3 regions of the Pseudomonas sp. AS2.8 genome follow, and region 1 is predicted to be linked to each of the others. Evidence: predicted binding sites of a transcription regulator. Region 1 holds the regulator's gene; each other region holds the start of a gene.
The links. The regulator FliA, encoded in region 1, starts transcription of late flagellar genes. The targets are predictions, from matches to a motif close to CTAAAGTTTNNNNNNNNNNNGCCGNTAA.

Region 1 (5,343 bases):
ATCGACCCGCACGGTGGTTTCCGCCTCACTGGTGGGACGTTCGGCGGGCGCGGCAGCTGCCGGCTTGGGCACTGCGACCTCGGCAACCGGAGCCGGTTTCGGCGCGGGTGCAGGCGCGGGCTGAGGCGCGGCGACCGGTGCCGGCGCAGCAGCCGGTGCGGCTACAGCATCGGCAGCTGCCGCGGGACCACTGAATCGGCCCTTGCCGTGCAATTCGTCGAGCAGGGATTCGAATTCGTCGTCGGTGATCTCGTCACCGCTCGCCGCTGCTGCCGGGGCCGCTACAGCAGGGGCTGCCGTGACCGGTGCCGCGGCTTCGTTCGCGACGAACTTGCCCTTGCCGTGCAATTCGTCCAGCAGGGCCTCGAATTCGTCGTCGGTGATGTCATCACCGCTCGCTGCAACGGCAGTGGGCGCTGCGGCGGCAACCGGCGCAGCGGCCGGCGCGTCATGGAACTTGCCCTTGCCGTGCAACTGATCGAGCAGAGCTTCGAATTCGTCGTCGGTGATGTCGTCACCACCGGCGGCCGCAGGCGCTGCCGCTGCCGCGCTCGGCTCGCTGCCCAGGGCATCGAGCAGATTCTGGAAATCGGCATCGCTCAATTCCGGCTCGGCAGCTGCTGCAGCAGCGACGGGCGCTGGCGCCGCGGCCACCGGCGTGGCAGCCACGGGCGCGGCCGCTACCGGCGCCGGTTCGCTCCCGGCCGGGTCGGCCAGGCGAGCCAGTGCCGCCAGCAACTCGGGCGAGGCCGGGGTCGGCTCTTCGCGTTCCCGGACCTGACCAAACATCTCGTTGACGGAATCCAGTGCCTGTAGCACCACATCCATCAGTTCGGCATCCACGCGGCGTTCGCCCTTGCGCAGGATGTCGAAAACGTTTTCCGCGATATGACAGCACTCGACCAGGGTATGGAGCTGCAGGAAACCGGCACCGCCCTTTACGGTATGGAAGCCACGAAAAATGGCGTTCAGCAGATCCATGTCATCCGGACGGCTTTCCAGCTCGACCAATTGTTCCGACAACTGTTCGAGAATCTCGCCGGCCTCTACCAGGAAATCCTGGAGGATCTCTTCATCGGCGTCGAAGCTCATTCCTGCACTCCCCAAGAGGGTCTGGGTCAGAAGCCCAGACTGGATAGAAGATCGTCGACGTCGACCTGAGCGGCCACGACGTCTTCACGCTTATCGGCATGAATCTGCGGACCTTCACCCTTCATCGTCTTTTCTTTTCGATTCTGTTCGATCAGCGCGCTGTGATCGTGGCTGAAGCCGGTATAGCGATCGACCTGGCTGGCCATCATCACCAGCTTGACGAGGTCTTTCTCGATCTGCCCGACGAGATTGACCACGCGCTTGATCACCTGACCGGTAAGGTCCTGGTAGTCCTGCGCCAGGAGGATGTCGTTGAGCTTGGCCGACAGTTGTTCGGCGCTGCTCTCGCTGTGGCTGAGGAAGGCATCGACGCGCTTGGCCAGCTCGCGGAATTCGTCCGCGCCCATCTCCCGGCGCATGAACTTCTTCCAGTCGGCATGCACGGCACGGGCTTCGTCACCGAAGTTGCCTACCAGCGGGGCGCTCTCCTCCACCAGATCCATGGTCCGGTTGGCGGCGTTCTCGGTCATCTTCACCACGTAGGAGAGACGATCGGTGGCATCGCTGATCTGGGAGACCTCTTCGCCGGCCATGCCGCGCGGATCGATCTCGAAGTTGACGATGGCGTTGTGCAACTCGCGGGTCAGCTTGCCGACTTCCTGGTAGAGACCCCGGTCACGCAACTGGTTGAGTTCATTGATGACATGCACCGCCTGGGTGAAGTCGCCACTTTCTAGGCATTTCACCAGCTCCTGGGCGTGCTGTTTTAGATTCGACTCGAAGTCGCTGAAGCTGTTGGTGCCAAGCTGATCCATAACGTCCCCGCGGCTTTCTTCAGCCGTTCACCCGCTCGAAGATCTTGTCGATCTTTTCTTTCAGCACCTGGGCGGTGAAAGGCTTGACCACATAGCCGTTCACGCCGGCCTGAGCGGCTTCGATGATCTGCTCACGCTTGGCCTCGGCGGTCACCATCAGCACCGGCAGGGTCTTCAGGCGTGCGTCGGCGCGCACCTGGCGCAGCAGGTCAATGCCGGTCATGCCGGGCATGTTCCAGTCGGTGACGAGAAAATCGAAGTTGCCGCTCTGCAACATCGGCAGGGCGGTGTTGCCGTCGTCTGCTTCGGCGGTATTGGTGAATCCCAGATCGCGCAGCAAATTCTTGATGATGCGTCTCATCGTGGAAAAATCGTCCACGATGAGGATTTTCATGTTCTTGTCCAAGTCGACCTCCGTCCTAATCCGCACACACGCCGCGAGGCGCGCCTAAGCAATCGTAGTAGCCTGAGTACCAGCCGGTTAACGCGAACGCCATTCCGCCAGCCGCGCCCGCAGGCGTGCCGCGCATTGACTGTGAAGTTGGCAGACGCGTGACTCGCTCACGCCCAACACCTCGCCGATTTCCTTGAGGTTGAGTTCCTCGTCGTAATACAGCGAGAGCACCAGACGTTCACGCTCCGGAAGATTGGCGATGGCGTCGGCCAGGGCCTTGCGGAAGCGCTCGTCTTCCAGACCGCGACCGGGTTCGAGTTCATGCGAACCGCTCTCCTCGAGCCCATGCTCACCACCCTCCATGAGGTCGTCGAAACTGAACAGGCGACTCCCCATGGTGTCGCCAAGGATGCCGTAGTACTCATCCAGACTCAATTTAAGTTCGGCCGCGACTTCGGAATCTTTAGCGTCGCGACCCGTACGCGCTTCCACCGCGCGAATGGCGTCGGTGACCATGCGCGTGTTGCGGTGTACCGAGCGCGGCGCCCAGTCGCCCTTGCGGACCTCGTCGAGCATGGCGCCGCGGATGCGGATTCCGGCGTAGGTCTCGAAGCTGGCGCCCTTGCCGGCGTCATATTTGCGCGAGGCCTCCAGCAGGCCGATCATGCCGGCCTGCATCAGGTCCTCGACCTGCACGCTGGCCGGCAGACGCGCCAGGAGGTGGTAGGCGATGCGTTTCACCAACGGCGCGTAGCGGTTGATGAGTTGCTCCTGCTGGGTACGTTCCGAGGTTTTGCTGTACATGCGAAGCCCGCTGGATGCTGTCATGCGTGGGTACCGATGGCTGGTTGCACAAGGCGCTCGACAAAGAATTCGAGATGGCCGCGCGGATTGGCGGGCAACGGCCAGCCATCGACTCTCTGAGCTACCGCACGGAAGGCCAGCGAGGCCTTGGCACGCGGAAAGGCTTCGAACACGGGGCGCTGTTTCTGTACGGCTTTGCGCACCGCCTCGTCGAACGGAATGGCGCCCACATACTGCAGGGCGACATCCAGGAATCTGTCGGTCACCTTGGTCAGCTTAGCAAAGAGATTGCGACCTTCCTGGGGTGTCAGCGCCATGTTCGCCAGAACCCGGAAGCGGGTGACGCCATGGTCGCGATTGAGCAGCTTGATCAGGGCGTAGGCATCGGTGATGGAGGTGGGCTCGTCGCACACCACCACCAGGACTTCCTGGGCGGCGCGAACGAAGCTGACCACCTGGTCGCCGATGCCGGCAGCGGTATCGACGATGAGCACGTCGAGGTTTTCGCTGATGTCGCTGAAGGCCTGGATCAGACCGGCGTGCTGGGCCGGTGTCAGATTGACCATCGCCTGGGTGCCCGAGGCCGCCGGGACGATGCGGATGCCGCCCGGGCCGTGCAGCAGCACGTCGCGCAGTTCGCACTCGCCGGAGATGACGTCGGCCAGGGTGCGCTTGGGCGACAGGCCGAGCAGAACGTCGATGTTGGCGAGGCCCAGATCGGCGTCGAGCAGCATGACGCGCCGCCCGATATCGGCCAGGGCCAAGGCCAGGTTGACCGACACGTTGGTCTTGCCGACACCGCCTTTACCGCCCGTGACCGCTATGACTTGGACGGGATGCATGCTACCCATTGCCTGATACCTTTGATTGAAATCCGTCACACTTTAGACCAAGTGCATTTGGCGTGCCCAGGCATGCGATGCACCACTACCGTTCGTCTGCGCTAACCGGCGCGGCGGGCATTGCTCTGATACAGGCCGGCAAGCATGCCGGCCATGGTTTCTTCGCTCGGCTCCTCGGGGGCCTGCAGGCTCACCGCACGGCTCACCAGCTGGTGGCTGCGGGCCGGGTGCAGGTCGTCCGGGATACGGGGGCCGTCGCAGATGTAGGCCACCGGCAGGCGCTGGCTGATGGCCAGACCCAGGGCTTCGCCGAGACTTGCGGCTTCGTCCAGCTTGGTCAGCACGCAGCCGCTCAGGCCGCAGCGCCGATAGCTGTGGTAGGCCGCCTTGAGCACCTGGCTTTGGCTGGTGACACCCAATACCAGATAATTGCGAATCTTCAGCTGGCGGTTGGCCAGGGCTTCGAGCTGCACCTTGAGCGCCGGATCATTGGCGGGCATGCCCGCGGTGTCGATCAGCACCAGGCGCTTGCGCGCCAGGGGTGCCAGCGCCTGGGCCAGGGACTGGCCCGGGTCGACCAGGGTCACCGGCACGTCGAGGATGCGGCCGAGGGTCTTGATCTGCTCCTGGGCACCGATGCGGAAGCTGTCCATGCTGACCAGCGCCAGACTCTGGGGACCGTACTTGAGCACGTAGCTGGCGGCGAGCTTGGCCAGGGTAGTGGTCTTGCCCATGCCGGCCGGACCGACGAAGGCGACGACACCGCCCTCCTCCAGGATCTTGGCGTCGGTGGTCTTGGCCAGCTGGGCGAAGTTGGCCAGCAGCATGCGCCAGGCATGCCGCGGGTCCTGGATCTTGGCGACGCTGTCGAGCAGGTGGCGGGCCAGATCGGCCGGAAGGCCCATGCGCTGCAGGCGACGCCAGAGGCCGGCCTGCTGCGGACGGGTGGACTGCACCTGGGTCCAGGCCATGGAGCCGAGCTGGACTTCCAGCAATTCACGCAGACCGCTGAGTTCGCTGCGCATGGCTTCCAGGGCGCGACGGTCTTCCGGCGCGGTGCTGGCGGCGGGGGCAGCGGCGGCGGCCGGCTGGGAGGCACGCGGCGGGGCGATCACCGGCTCGCGACGGCTGTCGGCGGCGCTGATGGCGCCGAGCAGCTGCTTGTCCTTCGGCGCGGCCGAGGGCACGCCCGGGGCGCGGATGCTGAGGTCGGCATGGGCCTGGGCGATCTTCGCATGGGTCTTGCGCAACTCCGCCTGCAGCTCCGCGTTGGGCGCGGCCGGTGCCGGAGCCTGGTAGTCCAGCGCCGCGGTCAGCTCGACACCGCCGGCGACCCGGCGGTTGCTGAGGATGGCGGCATCCGGGCCCAGCTCGTCGCGTACCAGCTTCATGGCTT
Region 2 (5,343 bases), 110 kb from region 1:
GGTCACGGGCAAGCACCTCGTCGACGAGGCGCCGCTGAGCCACGTGCAGATGCCCGAAGGGTCGACCAGCTCGCCGCTGGCAGCGGCCCTGGATCCGCGTGTCGACAGCCAGGTCGTGCAGGAGCAGATGCACACTGAGCCGGTCGTCGAGGAGGAACCTGCCGAGGAGGGGGCACCTCTGCAGGAAGAGATCGAGTTCCCGCAGAACCCGCCTGGATCCAAGGCGAACTAAGCGGTTGGGGAGGGCGTCCAGTAGCCGTGGGCGCCCGATCGGTCACTCGAACCGGCGGTTTTCCCGCTGCAGCTGATAGATGAAGCGCTCGATCTGGCGCTGGGCCGCGCCCGTCAGGCTGTTGAAGCAGACGCCGACGTCGCTGAATTCCATGCGCTCCGGACAGGCCACGTGGCGAATGGTCACCGGGGTATTGATGGTCCCGATGGGCAGCTCGGCGCTAAAGCTCTGTACCTGTTGCCCCGGTTGCAGCAGATGGGTGACGTTACCAGGGAAACGCAGCTTGCAGCCCGTGGCCGACAGGTCGATCAGTTGGCCTCGCAGCTGGATCGGGCTGTTGCCCTGGCTCAGCTCCGCCGTGGCCGGCTGGGCCAGCAGCAGCTTGACCCGATAGGCATTGCGTCGCTGGTGATAGGTGAGTTCGGTGGGCAGGCCGATCCAGTAGCAGCGATTGCCATCCAGCTCGCTGAACTCGACCGGATGATCGATCTGCCAGGTGACCTTGATGCCTTCGTGAAAGCTGTCCACCCGGAACGACTGGCCCTGTTCGAGCAGGCGTTCGGCTTCGCGCGGAATGAATTCGTCCAGTGCGATCCGCCCCTTGGCCTCGTCGATCTCGACGACAAAGCTCTGGAATTGCTGCCCCTGGCGATTGAAGGTGATCCGCAGCGGAATATGCTGCTGTTGCGCCGGCCGCAGGCAGGCCAGGATCTCGCCCTTGGAGCGATAGACCTGGGGTGGCTGAGCGGCATTGTCGCTAGCGGAAGAGCCTTGCACCTGGAAACTCCTGTAGACAGCGGTCAGCAAGAATACTGGCTAAACGCCATCTGTACAGCGAAAAAAGCCGGCATGAGAATGTCCGAGATCAAGCCGAGCTCAGCGGACGCTGATAGCCGCCACCGGTCTGGTTGCCGCGACGGTTGTACAGCGTGGGCGCCGAGGTGCCCTGCAGGACATTCAGCAGTTTGCCGACCACGAAGCGGTTGGCCTGGATGATCTGGCCGTTACGGATGTTGTGAGCCTTGCACTGCTCCATGAGCTGCGCGAGCTGACTGGAGCGCGCCAGCAATTCTTCCCCGTCGGGCTGCTGGGCGGCGTACGCCTGCAAGCCCTGCAGATCCGCTCGCAGACCATAGGTCTGGAGCAGTAGGGTGCGCTGCTGGGCATGCTGGTCGAGCTGCTTGAGCAGGATCTGCTTGGTGCCCAGCAGGGCTTCCAGCCGATCGAGCTGGCGCTCGCTCAAGGCCTGGAACTCCTGCTCGATCAGGGCCAGCAGCTGCTCGCTCAGGTCGATGTCGTGGCGGGTAATCTCGAGCAAGTTGGCGTTGGGCATGGCGCGGTTTCCGTTCGAACGTTAGTGGCGATCGTCAGAAAGGCCATGCCGAACCGGGCGTCAGGACTCGAACGCCATCAGTTTGTCGGCCACCTTCTGGCTGTCGACCTTGTAGGAGCCATCGGCGATGGCCTGTTTCAGGCGGCTGACCTTGTCGCTGTCGACCACCGGCAGATCCTTGAGCCCTGCCGTGAGGGAGCTCAGTTGCTTGGCCTCGGCGCTCAAGCTGACCGACTCGCCGGAGGCGGTGCTCTTGGTGGCCTTGACGTCGCTGGTCTGCGCCGTGGACACGTCCTTGGTGGACGCCGCCTTGGTGTTGCCTATGCCCGCAGTAGAGGACGAATTCAGGCGATTGATATCTAGAGCCATGAGTGAAGATCCTCGTGTCGTCTCGTTCGCATGTCCGGCTTATCGGCGTGTCATGCCGAAACTTTAGCCGTAGACCTGTGCGCCATGTCACATCCTTCGACAGGACGACGCGCAGAGGTTCAGGAAGCAGACGCTCAAGGTACTCCTTTTGACTTCTTCGCTAAAGCGCCACCTCCACCTGCCCCTGATCGACGACCCGACCGCGGATCACCCGGTTGGAGCTCAGGTTGCGTACGCGGATCTCCTCGTCCTTGGCGCCGGCGCTGAGGGCTTCGCCCTGCATGCGGATACTGAAGGAGGCGCTGCGGGCATTGATCACCACCTGCTCGCCCTTGCGGATGAGTTCGGCCTGCTCGATAAAGGAGGGCGCCAGCACCTGCTCGCTGACCACCTGACGCTTGAGCTGGGTGCCTATCACCTGCTCCAGGCTGGTCAGGTAACCCTGGGTCAGGGTGCCGACATCGCGCTCCACCAAGGCTACGTTCTGGTCGTCCAGCACCGCGCCGCGCAACAGCGGCTGCAGCGTGACCACGACCGGCCGATACAGCTTGACCTGCGCGGGCACGAACACCGTCCAGGGACTGCCGCCTTCGCAGCGCACCTTGACGTTGATCCGGCCCACCGGCGTTGGGCTGCCCTGTTGCGAGAGCGTCAGGGGTTTGTCGCAGGCGGCCAGGCGCAACCGGGAATCCAGGGAGTTGATCTGGGTTTCATGGCGAGCGTTGGAATTGGTCTCCAACAAATATTCCTGCACGCGCTCCTCAAGAAAACTTTCGACAGCGCCGATAAGTTCGTCAGATGAGGTGTAGTCGCCTTCTGCATAGGCCTTTCCGCCCAGGCATGTCAGGATCAACACAAGATTCGCAGCCCAGCGGCAAGAGGTCTTCATAGGTCGGAAACACGTCGCTTCGATCTTCATGAGTCACATCTAAGCAAGCCCTGTGCCGAGTTTTGCGACCGGTCTGTGGCAACGAGAGGAGTCGCCAAATGGCTGGTGTATTGGACGCAGTCAACCAACGTACCCAACTGGTGGGCCAGAACCGTCTGGAACTGCTGCTGTTCCGCCTGGACGGCTCGCAGCTCTACGGCATCAACGTCTTCAAGGTGAAGGAGGTGCTGCAGTGCCCCAAACTCACCGTGATGCCCAAATCGAGTCCGGTGGTACGGGGCGTGGCCAGCATCCGCGGCGGCACCTTTCCGATCATCGACCTGGCCATGGCTACCGGTCGCCGTGGATTGCCGGATATCAATAACTGCTTCGTGATCATCACCGAGTACAACACCAAGGTGCAGGGCTTCCTGGTGCGCTCGGTGGAGCGAATCGTCAACATGAACTGGGAAGGTATCAATCCGCCGCCCAAGGGCACCGGTCGTGATCACTACCTGACCGCCGTCACCCGGGTCGACAATCAGCTCGTCGAGATCATCGACGTGGAAAAGATCCTCTCTGAGGTCGCACCGTCGGTCGAGACCGTGTCGGCGGGCGTCATCAGCGAAGTGGTACAGGCCAAGGCCGTCACCAAGCGCGTGCTGATCGTCGACGACTCCTCGGTGGCCCGCAAGCAGGTGACTCGTTGCTTGGAAACCGTCGGGGTAGAGGTCATTTCCCTCAATGATGGTCGCCAGGCGTTGAATTTCCTCCAGGCGATGGTAGCGGAAGGCAAGCGTCCGGAAGAGGAATTGCTGATGATCATTTCCGACATCGAGATGCCGGAAATGGACGGCTACACCCTGACGGCGGAAATCCGTCATGATTCGCGGATGCAGAAAGTGCATATACTGCTGCATACCTCCTTGTCCGGCGTCTTCAACCAGGCGATGGTCAAGAAGGTCGGTGCGGACGATTTCCTTGCCAAGTTCCGTCCCGATGATCTTGCCTCCCGGGTAGCCGAGCGCATCAATGCGGTCGACAGTCACTAGGTGAAGGCGTCTCTATCCCGGTATCCAGAAGGCGGAGCGGCAGTGTCAGCAGTCAACGCGGATTTTGTGCTTTTTCGTGATTTCCTCGAGAAATCCAGCGGGATCCTGCTCGGTGACAACAAGCAGTACCTGGTCTCCAGTCGGCTCAACAAGCTGATGGAGACCGAGGGGATCAAGACGTTGTCAGAGTTGGTGCAGCGCATCCAGATGCAGCCCCGTGGCGGTCTGCGGGAAAAGGTCATCGATGCGATGACGACCAATGAAACCCTCTGGTTTCGCGACAGCTATCCCTTCGAGGTGCTCAAGAATCGCCTCTTGCCGGAGTTGACCAAGAACACCTTCGGCCAGCGCCTGCGGGTCTGGTCGGCGGCCTGCTCCTCGGGTCAGGAACCCTATTCGCTGTCCATGACCATGGACGAATTCGAGCGGAGCGCAGCAGGGCAGGGGCGTGGCGGCATGCAAATCGTGGCGACCGACCTCTCCGGCGCCATTCTCACCGCGGCCAAGTCCGGTGAGTACGATTCGCTGGCGATCGGTCGAGGGCTATCCCAGGAGCGCTTGCAGCGCTACTTTGACGTGCTCCAGCCGAATCGCTGGGCGGTTAAGCCGGCGATTCGCAGCCGTATCGAATTCCGCGCGCTCAATCTGCTGGACAGCTACGCCAGCCTCGGCAAATTCGACATGGTGTTCTGCCGCAATGTGCTGATCTACTTCTCCGCTGAAGTGAAGAAGGACATCCTCACGCGCATTCACGGTACCCTCAAGCCGGGCGGCTATCTGTTCTTGGGTGCCTCCGAGGCCCTCAATGGCCTGCCGGATCTCTACCAGATGGTGCAGTGCAATCCGGGCATCATCTACAAGGCCAAGTAAGCATTCGATAGAGGGTGGCAAAGCTGGTTTCAGCACATGGTCTTCGCGGTACTTTGCAGCTCTGTGTGCTATCTAGCTGTAAATGGTTCCTAGTACTAACCGTACCCATCCAAGCGACTGCTGTTGCTCGGCTTTAAACATTCCGGTTGGTATGCACGGTGCTGCGTTGGCTTTTATCGTCCACGCAGCTTGCCGGCATGCTGTACAACCTGAGCACAACCTAGTCTCAGCCACGCCTATACCTGCCGGGGGCGATAGGTCTTAAGTCCCTCTCCGCGTTCAGCCTGATTCGTCGCATCGCACGGGCATGTTGAGCATCTTGCGAAGCGTCGCAATGTGGTTTTCGGCAATCTCGGGCGTTGAGCGCTTTGCGGGGGCTACTCGATGTGCCGGGCGTGGACGATGGTCCATGCCGAGGTCTCTGTTCGCCACGGTCTGCATTGCCGGCCTGTCTCGCAGTGCATAAGGCCGGAAACCTCCCGACTGCGCTCGTCTGATCAAGCCAAAGGCATAGGCCACTACGTTGCGTATGCCGCCGCTACGGTGTCTGGCCTCCAGTTCTGCCAACACCTGCTGACGCTGCTCCAGCGCCAACTCATCAAGTCCAGTCAGAAGCTCT
Region 3 (5,343 bases), 300 kb from region 1:
GCACCGACTACGCGGTGAAGATCCCCTACCTGATGGGGCTGATCGCCACCCGCTCCACCAGCGAGCCGGTCACCGGCATCAGGGACCTGGTCAGCCAGTACGAGGCCCGCGTCCGCAATGGTGCCCAGGCCTATGCCCTGCTCGAACGCCTGCGCGCCGGCGACGATTCCGCCGCCACCCGCGCCGCCTTCGACGCCCACAAGCAGGACCTGGGCTATGGCCTGCTGCTGAAGAAGTACGTCAACGATCCCGCCACGGCCACCCCCGAGCAGGTCCGCCAGGCCGCGCGGGACACCATTCCCGGCGTCGCCAGCCTGTTCTGGACCTTCCGCATCATGGTCGCCTCCGGCGTGCTGATGCTGGCGCTGTTCGTCTGCGCCTTCTGGGCCTCGACCCGCCGCAACGAACTCAGGAAACCCTGGTTGCTGAAGTGGGCGCTGCTGAGCCTGCCGCTGCCCTGGATCGCCACCCAGACCGGCTGGTGGGTCGCCGAGCACGGTCGCCAGCCCTGGACCATCAGCGAGGTCCTGCCCACCCACCTGTCGGCCTCGACCCTGGCTGCGGGCGACCTCCTCGGCTCCATCGGCGCCCTGGTGACCTTCTACACCCTGCTGCTGATCGTGGAGCTGTACCTGATGATCCGCTTCGCCCGCCTCGGCCCGAGCAGCCTGCATACCGGCCGCTACTTCCATGAACGCGCCGCCCAGGTCGGCGACGCCCTGCGCCAGGCCGCCGTGGCCAGGCCCGCTGCCCCGGCCAACGTCTGAGGAGACCGCCATGTTCGACTATGAAGTCCTCAAGCTCACCTGGTGGGTGCTGATCGGCGTGCTGCTGATTGGCTTCGCCCTTACCGACGGATTCGACATGGGCGCCATGATCCTGATGCCCCTGATCGGCAAGACCGACAAGGAACGCCGCGCCGCCATCAACAGCATCGCCCCGCACTGGGACGGCAACCAGGTCTGGTTCATCACCGCCGGTGGCGCCCTCTTCGCCGCCTGGCCGATGGTCTATGCCACCGCCTTCTCCGGTCTCTACTGGGCCCTGCTGCTGGTGCTCTTCGCCCTGTTCCTGCGCCCGGTGGGCTTCGACTACCGCAGCAAGCTGGACAACACCCGCTGGCGCAGCGCCTGGGACTGGGGTCTGTTCACCGGCAGCCTGGTCCCGGCGCTGGTGTTCGGCGTGGCCTTCGGCAACCTCTTCCAGGGCCTGCCCTTCCAGCTCGACGACACCCTGAGATCCAGCTACCACGGCAGCTTCTTCGCCCTGCTCAACCCCTTCGCGCTGCTCTGCGGGCTGGTCAGCCTGGCCATGCTCTGCGCCCACGGCGGCAGCTGGCTGATGCTGCGCACCCATCAGGCGCTGGGCGAGCGTGCCCGTCGCGCCACCGGTCTGTGCGCCCTGCTCCATCTCGTCACCTTCGGCCTGGCCGGCGTCTGGCTGGCCTATGGCTTCGACGGCTATGTGCTGATCAGCCAGGGCGATCCGGGCAGTGCCCTGAATCCGCTGCACAAGGTGGTGACCGCGGGCAATCCGGGCTGGCTGGCCAACTACCACCAGCAGCCGCTGACCCTGATCGCCCCGGTCGTGGCGGTGCTCGGCAGCGTTTTGGCGCTGCTGGGCAGCAGCTGGCGGCAGGCGGGTCTGGCCTTTACCGGCACGGCCCTGGCCATCGTCGGCACCCTCGCCACCGCCGGCTGCGCACTGTTTCCCTTCGTGCTGCCGTCGAGCCTGGACCCGGCCTCCAGCCTGACCGTCTGGGACGCCGTCTCCAGCCACAAGACCCTGGGCATCATGTTCGTCGCCGCGGCGCTCTTCGTGCCGCTGATCCTCGCCTACACCCTGTGGAGCTACGCCCGGATGTGGGGCAAGGTCGATGACCGCTTCATCGACGCCAATCCCCACGGCCTCTACTGATCGGCCCCTCTCAAGGAGACCTGCCATGTGGTACTTCACCTGGATCCTCGGCGTCCTGCTCGCCGCCAGCTTCGGCATCATCAACGCCCTCTGGCTGGAAAGCACCCGGGAGCTGGATGTCCATGACGATGCCGAATGCTGAAGTCCTGCCCCGCGTCCATCCGCTGGGGCGCACGCTGTCGCTGCTGCTCGCAGCGCCCCTGGCCCTGCTGCTGCTGATCCATCCGGGGCTGATGCTCGACGCCAGCGGCCACTACAGCCATCCGCTGCTGATGGCGGTCATGCTGGGCGTCTCCGCCGGACTGGTGCATGGCGTCGGCTTCGTGCCGCGCCTGTGGCTCTGGCGCCTGGTGTTCGGCCCGGTGCTGGGCTGGCCGCTGCTGGTGCTCGGCTACGCCCTGCTCGTCAAGGCGCACCTGGGTTGATTGACGTCTGACCATAGCGCCCGGCCTCCCCGGGCGCTGCGCTCCTCACCCGGCGTACCGCCTGGCCGCGTGCCGCGCGCCGCGCCACTCACGCCGATGAATAACCTGACTATCAAGGTTCGTCCGCGGGTGCCGACATAACCGGAATCGATCTTGCCCGCGCCGGCTTCCCCCTTGCCGCCGACGTACCCGCTGAACGCCTCAGAGAATGCCACGATGCTCAGGAATGCCCCCCTAAGTACCAAGCTCCTGCTGATCCTGCTCCTGCCGCTGGCTGGATTCCTGGTGATCTCGGGCCTCTACACCGCCGATCGCTACGAAACCTTCAAGGACATGGAGCACACCGTGACCGCCAGTGCCACGGCCCAGCGCATCAGCGCCGTGGTCACCAGCCTGCAGCGCGAACGCGGCGCCAGCGGCGTCTTCCTGGGCAGCGGCGGCAAGTCCATGCAGGACAAGCTCAAGACCTTCCGCCAGGACAGCGACCAGGCTCATGGCGCGCTCAAGGCCCTGGCCAGCGGTAGCGACGCCGCTCTCCAGAGCCTGCTGCGCGCCCTGGACGGCCTGACCGATCTGCGCACCAGCGTCGACGGCCTGGCGCTCAACAGCACCCAGTCCGGTGCGGCCTACACCGATTTGATCAAGACATTGATCGGCTACACCCATTCGCTGGAAGCCGGGGTCGACGATCCGGCCATCCTGCGCGCCCTGGGCGCCCTCAATCTGTTCGTCGAGATGAAGGAGCGCGCCGGCCGCGAGCGCGTCCTGCTGGGCCTGGCCTTCAACCAGAATCGCTTCGACGCCAGCCTGCTGTCGCGCTTCGCCCGCAACCTGGGTGAATTCTCCGCCTATGCCGACGCCTTCGAGCGCAAAGCCACGCCCGACTTCATCCGCCAGCTCGACGACACCTTCAAGCAACCCAGCGCCCAAGAAGTCAGCCGCCTGCAGCAACTGGCCTTTACCGTCCCCCTGGGCGACGCCCTGGGCGTCAAGCCGGAAGACTGGTTCAACCTGGCCACCCAGCGCATCGACCTGATGGGCAAAGTCGAGGCGGATCTGGGCGCCAGCGTTGGCGCCCAGGCCGAGCAGGCCCGCGCCAAGGCCAGTCGCGACCTCTGGATCACCCTCGGCCTGGTGCTGCTGGTGCTGGTGGCCGTCTCGGCCCTGGCCTGGGTGATCATCCGCAACATCAAGCAGGCGGTGGAACAGGTCAACGCGACCCTCACCCGCCTCGCCACCCGCGACCTCACCGCGCGCTGCGCCTATCAGGGCAAGGACGAGTTCGGCGCCATCACCGGCAACCTCAACCTGATGAGCCAGGAGCTGGGCCAGGTGATCCAGGAGATCGGCGCGGCCACCGTGCAGGTCGCCACCGCCGCCGAGGAGGCCTCGGCCGTCGCCCTCCAGACCAGCCAGAACGTCGCCCAGCAGCGCCTGGGCACCGATCAGGTCGCCACCGCCATCGCCGAGATGAGCGCCACCGTCAAGGACGTCGCCCGCAGCACCACCGAAGCCGCCGAAGGCTCGCGCCAGGTCGAGGGCAACACCAGCCAGGGTCGTCGCGAATTGCAGGCCACCATCGGCCTGGTACAGGGGCTGTCGGTGCAGGCCGAACGGACCTCGGAGATCATCGCCGAACTCAAGCACGAGAGCGACGCCATCTCCTCGGTACTGGACGTGATCCGCGGCATCGCCGAGCAGACCAACCTGCTGGCCCTCAACGCCGCCATCGAAGCCGCCCGCGCCGGTGAAGCCGGGCGTGGCTTCGCCGTGGTGGCCGACGAAGTACGCTCCCTGGCACAGAAGACCCAGCAATCCACCGGCAGCATCCAGCAGATGATCAATAATCTGCAGAACGGCTCCGATCGTGCCACCCAGGCCATGCAGGAAACCCTGAGCCAGGTGCAGACCGGCGCCAGCAACGTGGTTCGCGCCGGCGAGCTGCTGGGCGAGATCGCCGAGGGGGTGACCCTGATCAACGACCGCAACATCCAGGTGGCCTCGGCCGCCGAGCAGCAGAGTCAGGTCGCCGAAGAGATCAGTCGCAACGTCAACGACATCAACGACCTGGTGATCCAGGTTAGCGCCGGCGCCGAGCAGACCGCCGTCACCAGTCGCGAACTGGCGCGCCTCGCCGAACAGCAGCAGGCGCTGGTGGGTCGCTTCCGGGTGGCTTGACTCCATGAATTCGCAACGGTCGGTGCCTTTGCAAGCACTGGCCGTTCGCTCGAGCCTCCTTCGCCCAGGGCATTCCTCACCACCGCTAACGGTGCTCTTCAGTCGACCACGGCCAACGCCAATGCGGAAAAAGCGGAAGAGCGGGAGGCTCTTCCGTCGGGTTCAAGCCTCTTCAGAAAGGTACAGGGACGCACCCTTCCACTCGTGCACGCTAGCCCCAAGAACTCATTGACGTGCGGTAGCAGCCCACCTGCCGTACCTGCTCACGCCCTGGTCCAACGCCTGAACAGGGCGCTGGCGTTCACGCCACCAAAGCCGAAGCCATTGGACAGGGCGTATTCGAGCGGCAGCCGGCGCGCCCGCAAGGCCACGAGATTCAGGCCATCGGCGGCCTGATCCGGGTGGTGTAGATTCAGCGTCGGCGGCACGATCTGGTCACGCAGGGCGAGTACGGTGAAGATCGCCTCGATACCACCAGCGGCGCCCAGCAGGTGCCCGGTACTGGACTTGGTCGAGGTAATGGCGACCGGCGAGTTATCACCAAAGACTGCCCGAATGGCCGCCAGCTCCCCCTTGTCGCCGACCGGTGTGGAAGTGGCGTGGGCATTGATGTGTTGCACCTCGGCGGCGGCGATCCCGGCCTGGCGCAGGGCCTGCTCCATGGCGCGGCGGGCACCGCTGCCGTCTTCCGGACCGGCGGTGAGATGATAGGCATCGGCGCTGGTGCCGTAGCCCACCAGCTCGGCCAGGGGTGTGGCGCCTCGGGCCAGCGCGTGATCCAGTGACTCAATGACCAGGAGCCCTGCACCCTCGGCCATGACGA

Region 2: flgM (flagellar biosynthesis anti-sigma factor FlgM) is a predicted target of FliA. The motif match lies at 1,974-2,001, and genes of this name have one in related genera.
Region 3: FHR73_RS03605 (methyl-accepting chemotaxis protein) is a predicted target of FliA. The motif match lies at 2,454-2,481, and genes of this name have one in related genera.

Annotation. Positions count from the first base shown of each region.
Region 1 covers NZ_JACHVV010000001.1:496,546-501,888, reverse strand. The annotation lists gene FHR73_RS02305 (chemotaxis protein CheA) at 1-1,092, opposite strand, end outside; gene FHR73_RS02300 (protein phosphatase CheZ) at 1,119-1,907, opposite strand; gene FHR73_RS02295 (chemotaxis response regulator CheY) at 1,927-2,301, opposite strand; gene fliA (RNA polymerase sigma factor FliA) at 2,389-3,129, opposite strand; gene fleN (flagellar synthesis regulator FleN) at 3,126-3,956, opposite strand; gene flhF (flagellar biosynthesis protein FlhF) at 4,049-5,343, opposite strand, start outside.
Region 2 covers NZ_JACHVV010000001.1:389,590-394,932, forward strand. The annotation lists gene FHR73_RS01775 (MFS transporter) at 1-232, shown strand, start outside; gene FHR73_RS01780 (flagellar brake protein) at 275-1,009, opposite strand; gene FHR73_RS01785 (flagella synthesis protein FlgN) at 1,098-1,565, opposite strand; gene flgM (flagellar biosynthesis anti-sigma factor FlgM) at 1,626-1,934, opposite strand; gene flgA (flagellar basal body P-ring formation chaperone FlgA) at 2,095-2,823, opposite strand; gene FHR73_RS01800 (chemotaxis protein CheV) at 2,922-3,854, shown strand; gene cheR (protein-glutamate O-methyltransferase CheR) at 3,897-4,724, shown strand; gene FHR73_RS01810 (hypothetical protein) at 5,004-5,343, opposite strand, start outside.
Region 3 covers NZ_JACHVV010000001.1:795,051-800,393, reverse strand. The annotation lists gene FHR73_RS03625 (cytochrome ubiquinol oxidase subunit I) at 1-767, shown strand, start outside; gene cydB (cytochrome d ubiquinol oxidase subunit II) at 778-1,917, shown strand; gene cydX (cytochrome bd-I oxidase subunit CydX) at 1,943-2,059, shown strand; gene FHR73_RS03610 (cyd operon YbgE family protein) at 2,046-2,342, shown strand; gene FHR73_RS03605 (methyl-accepting chemotaxis protein) at 2,559-4,520, shown strand; gene fabF (beta-ketoacyl-ACP synthase II) at 4,784-5,343, opposite strand, start outside.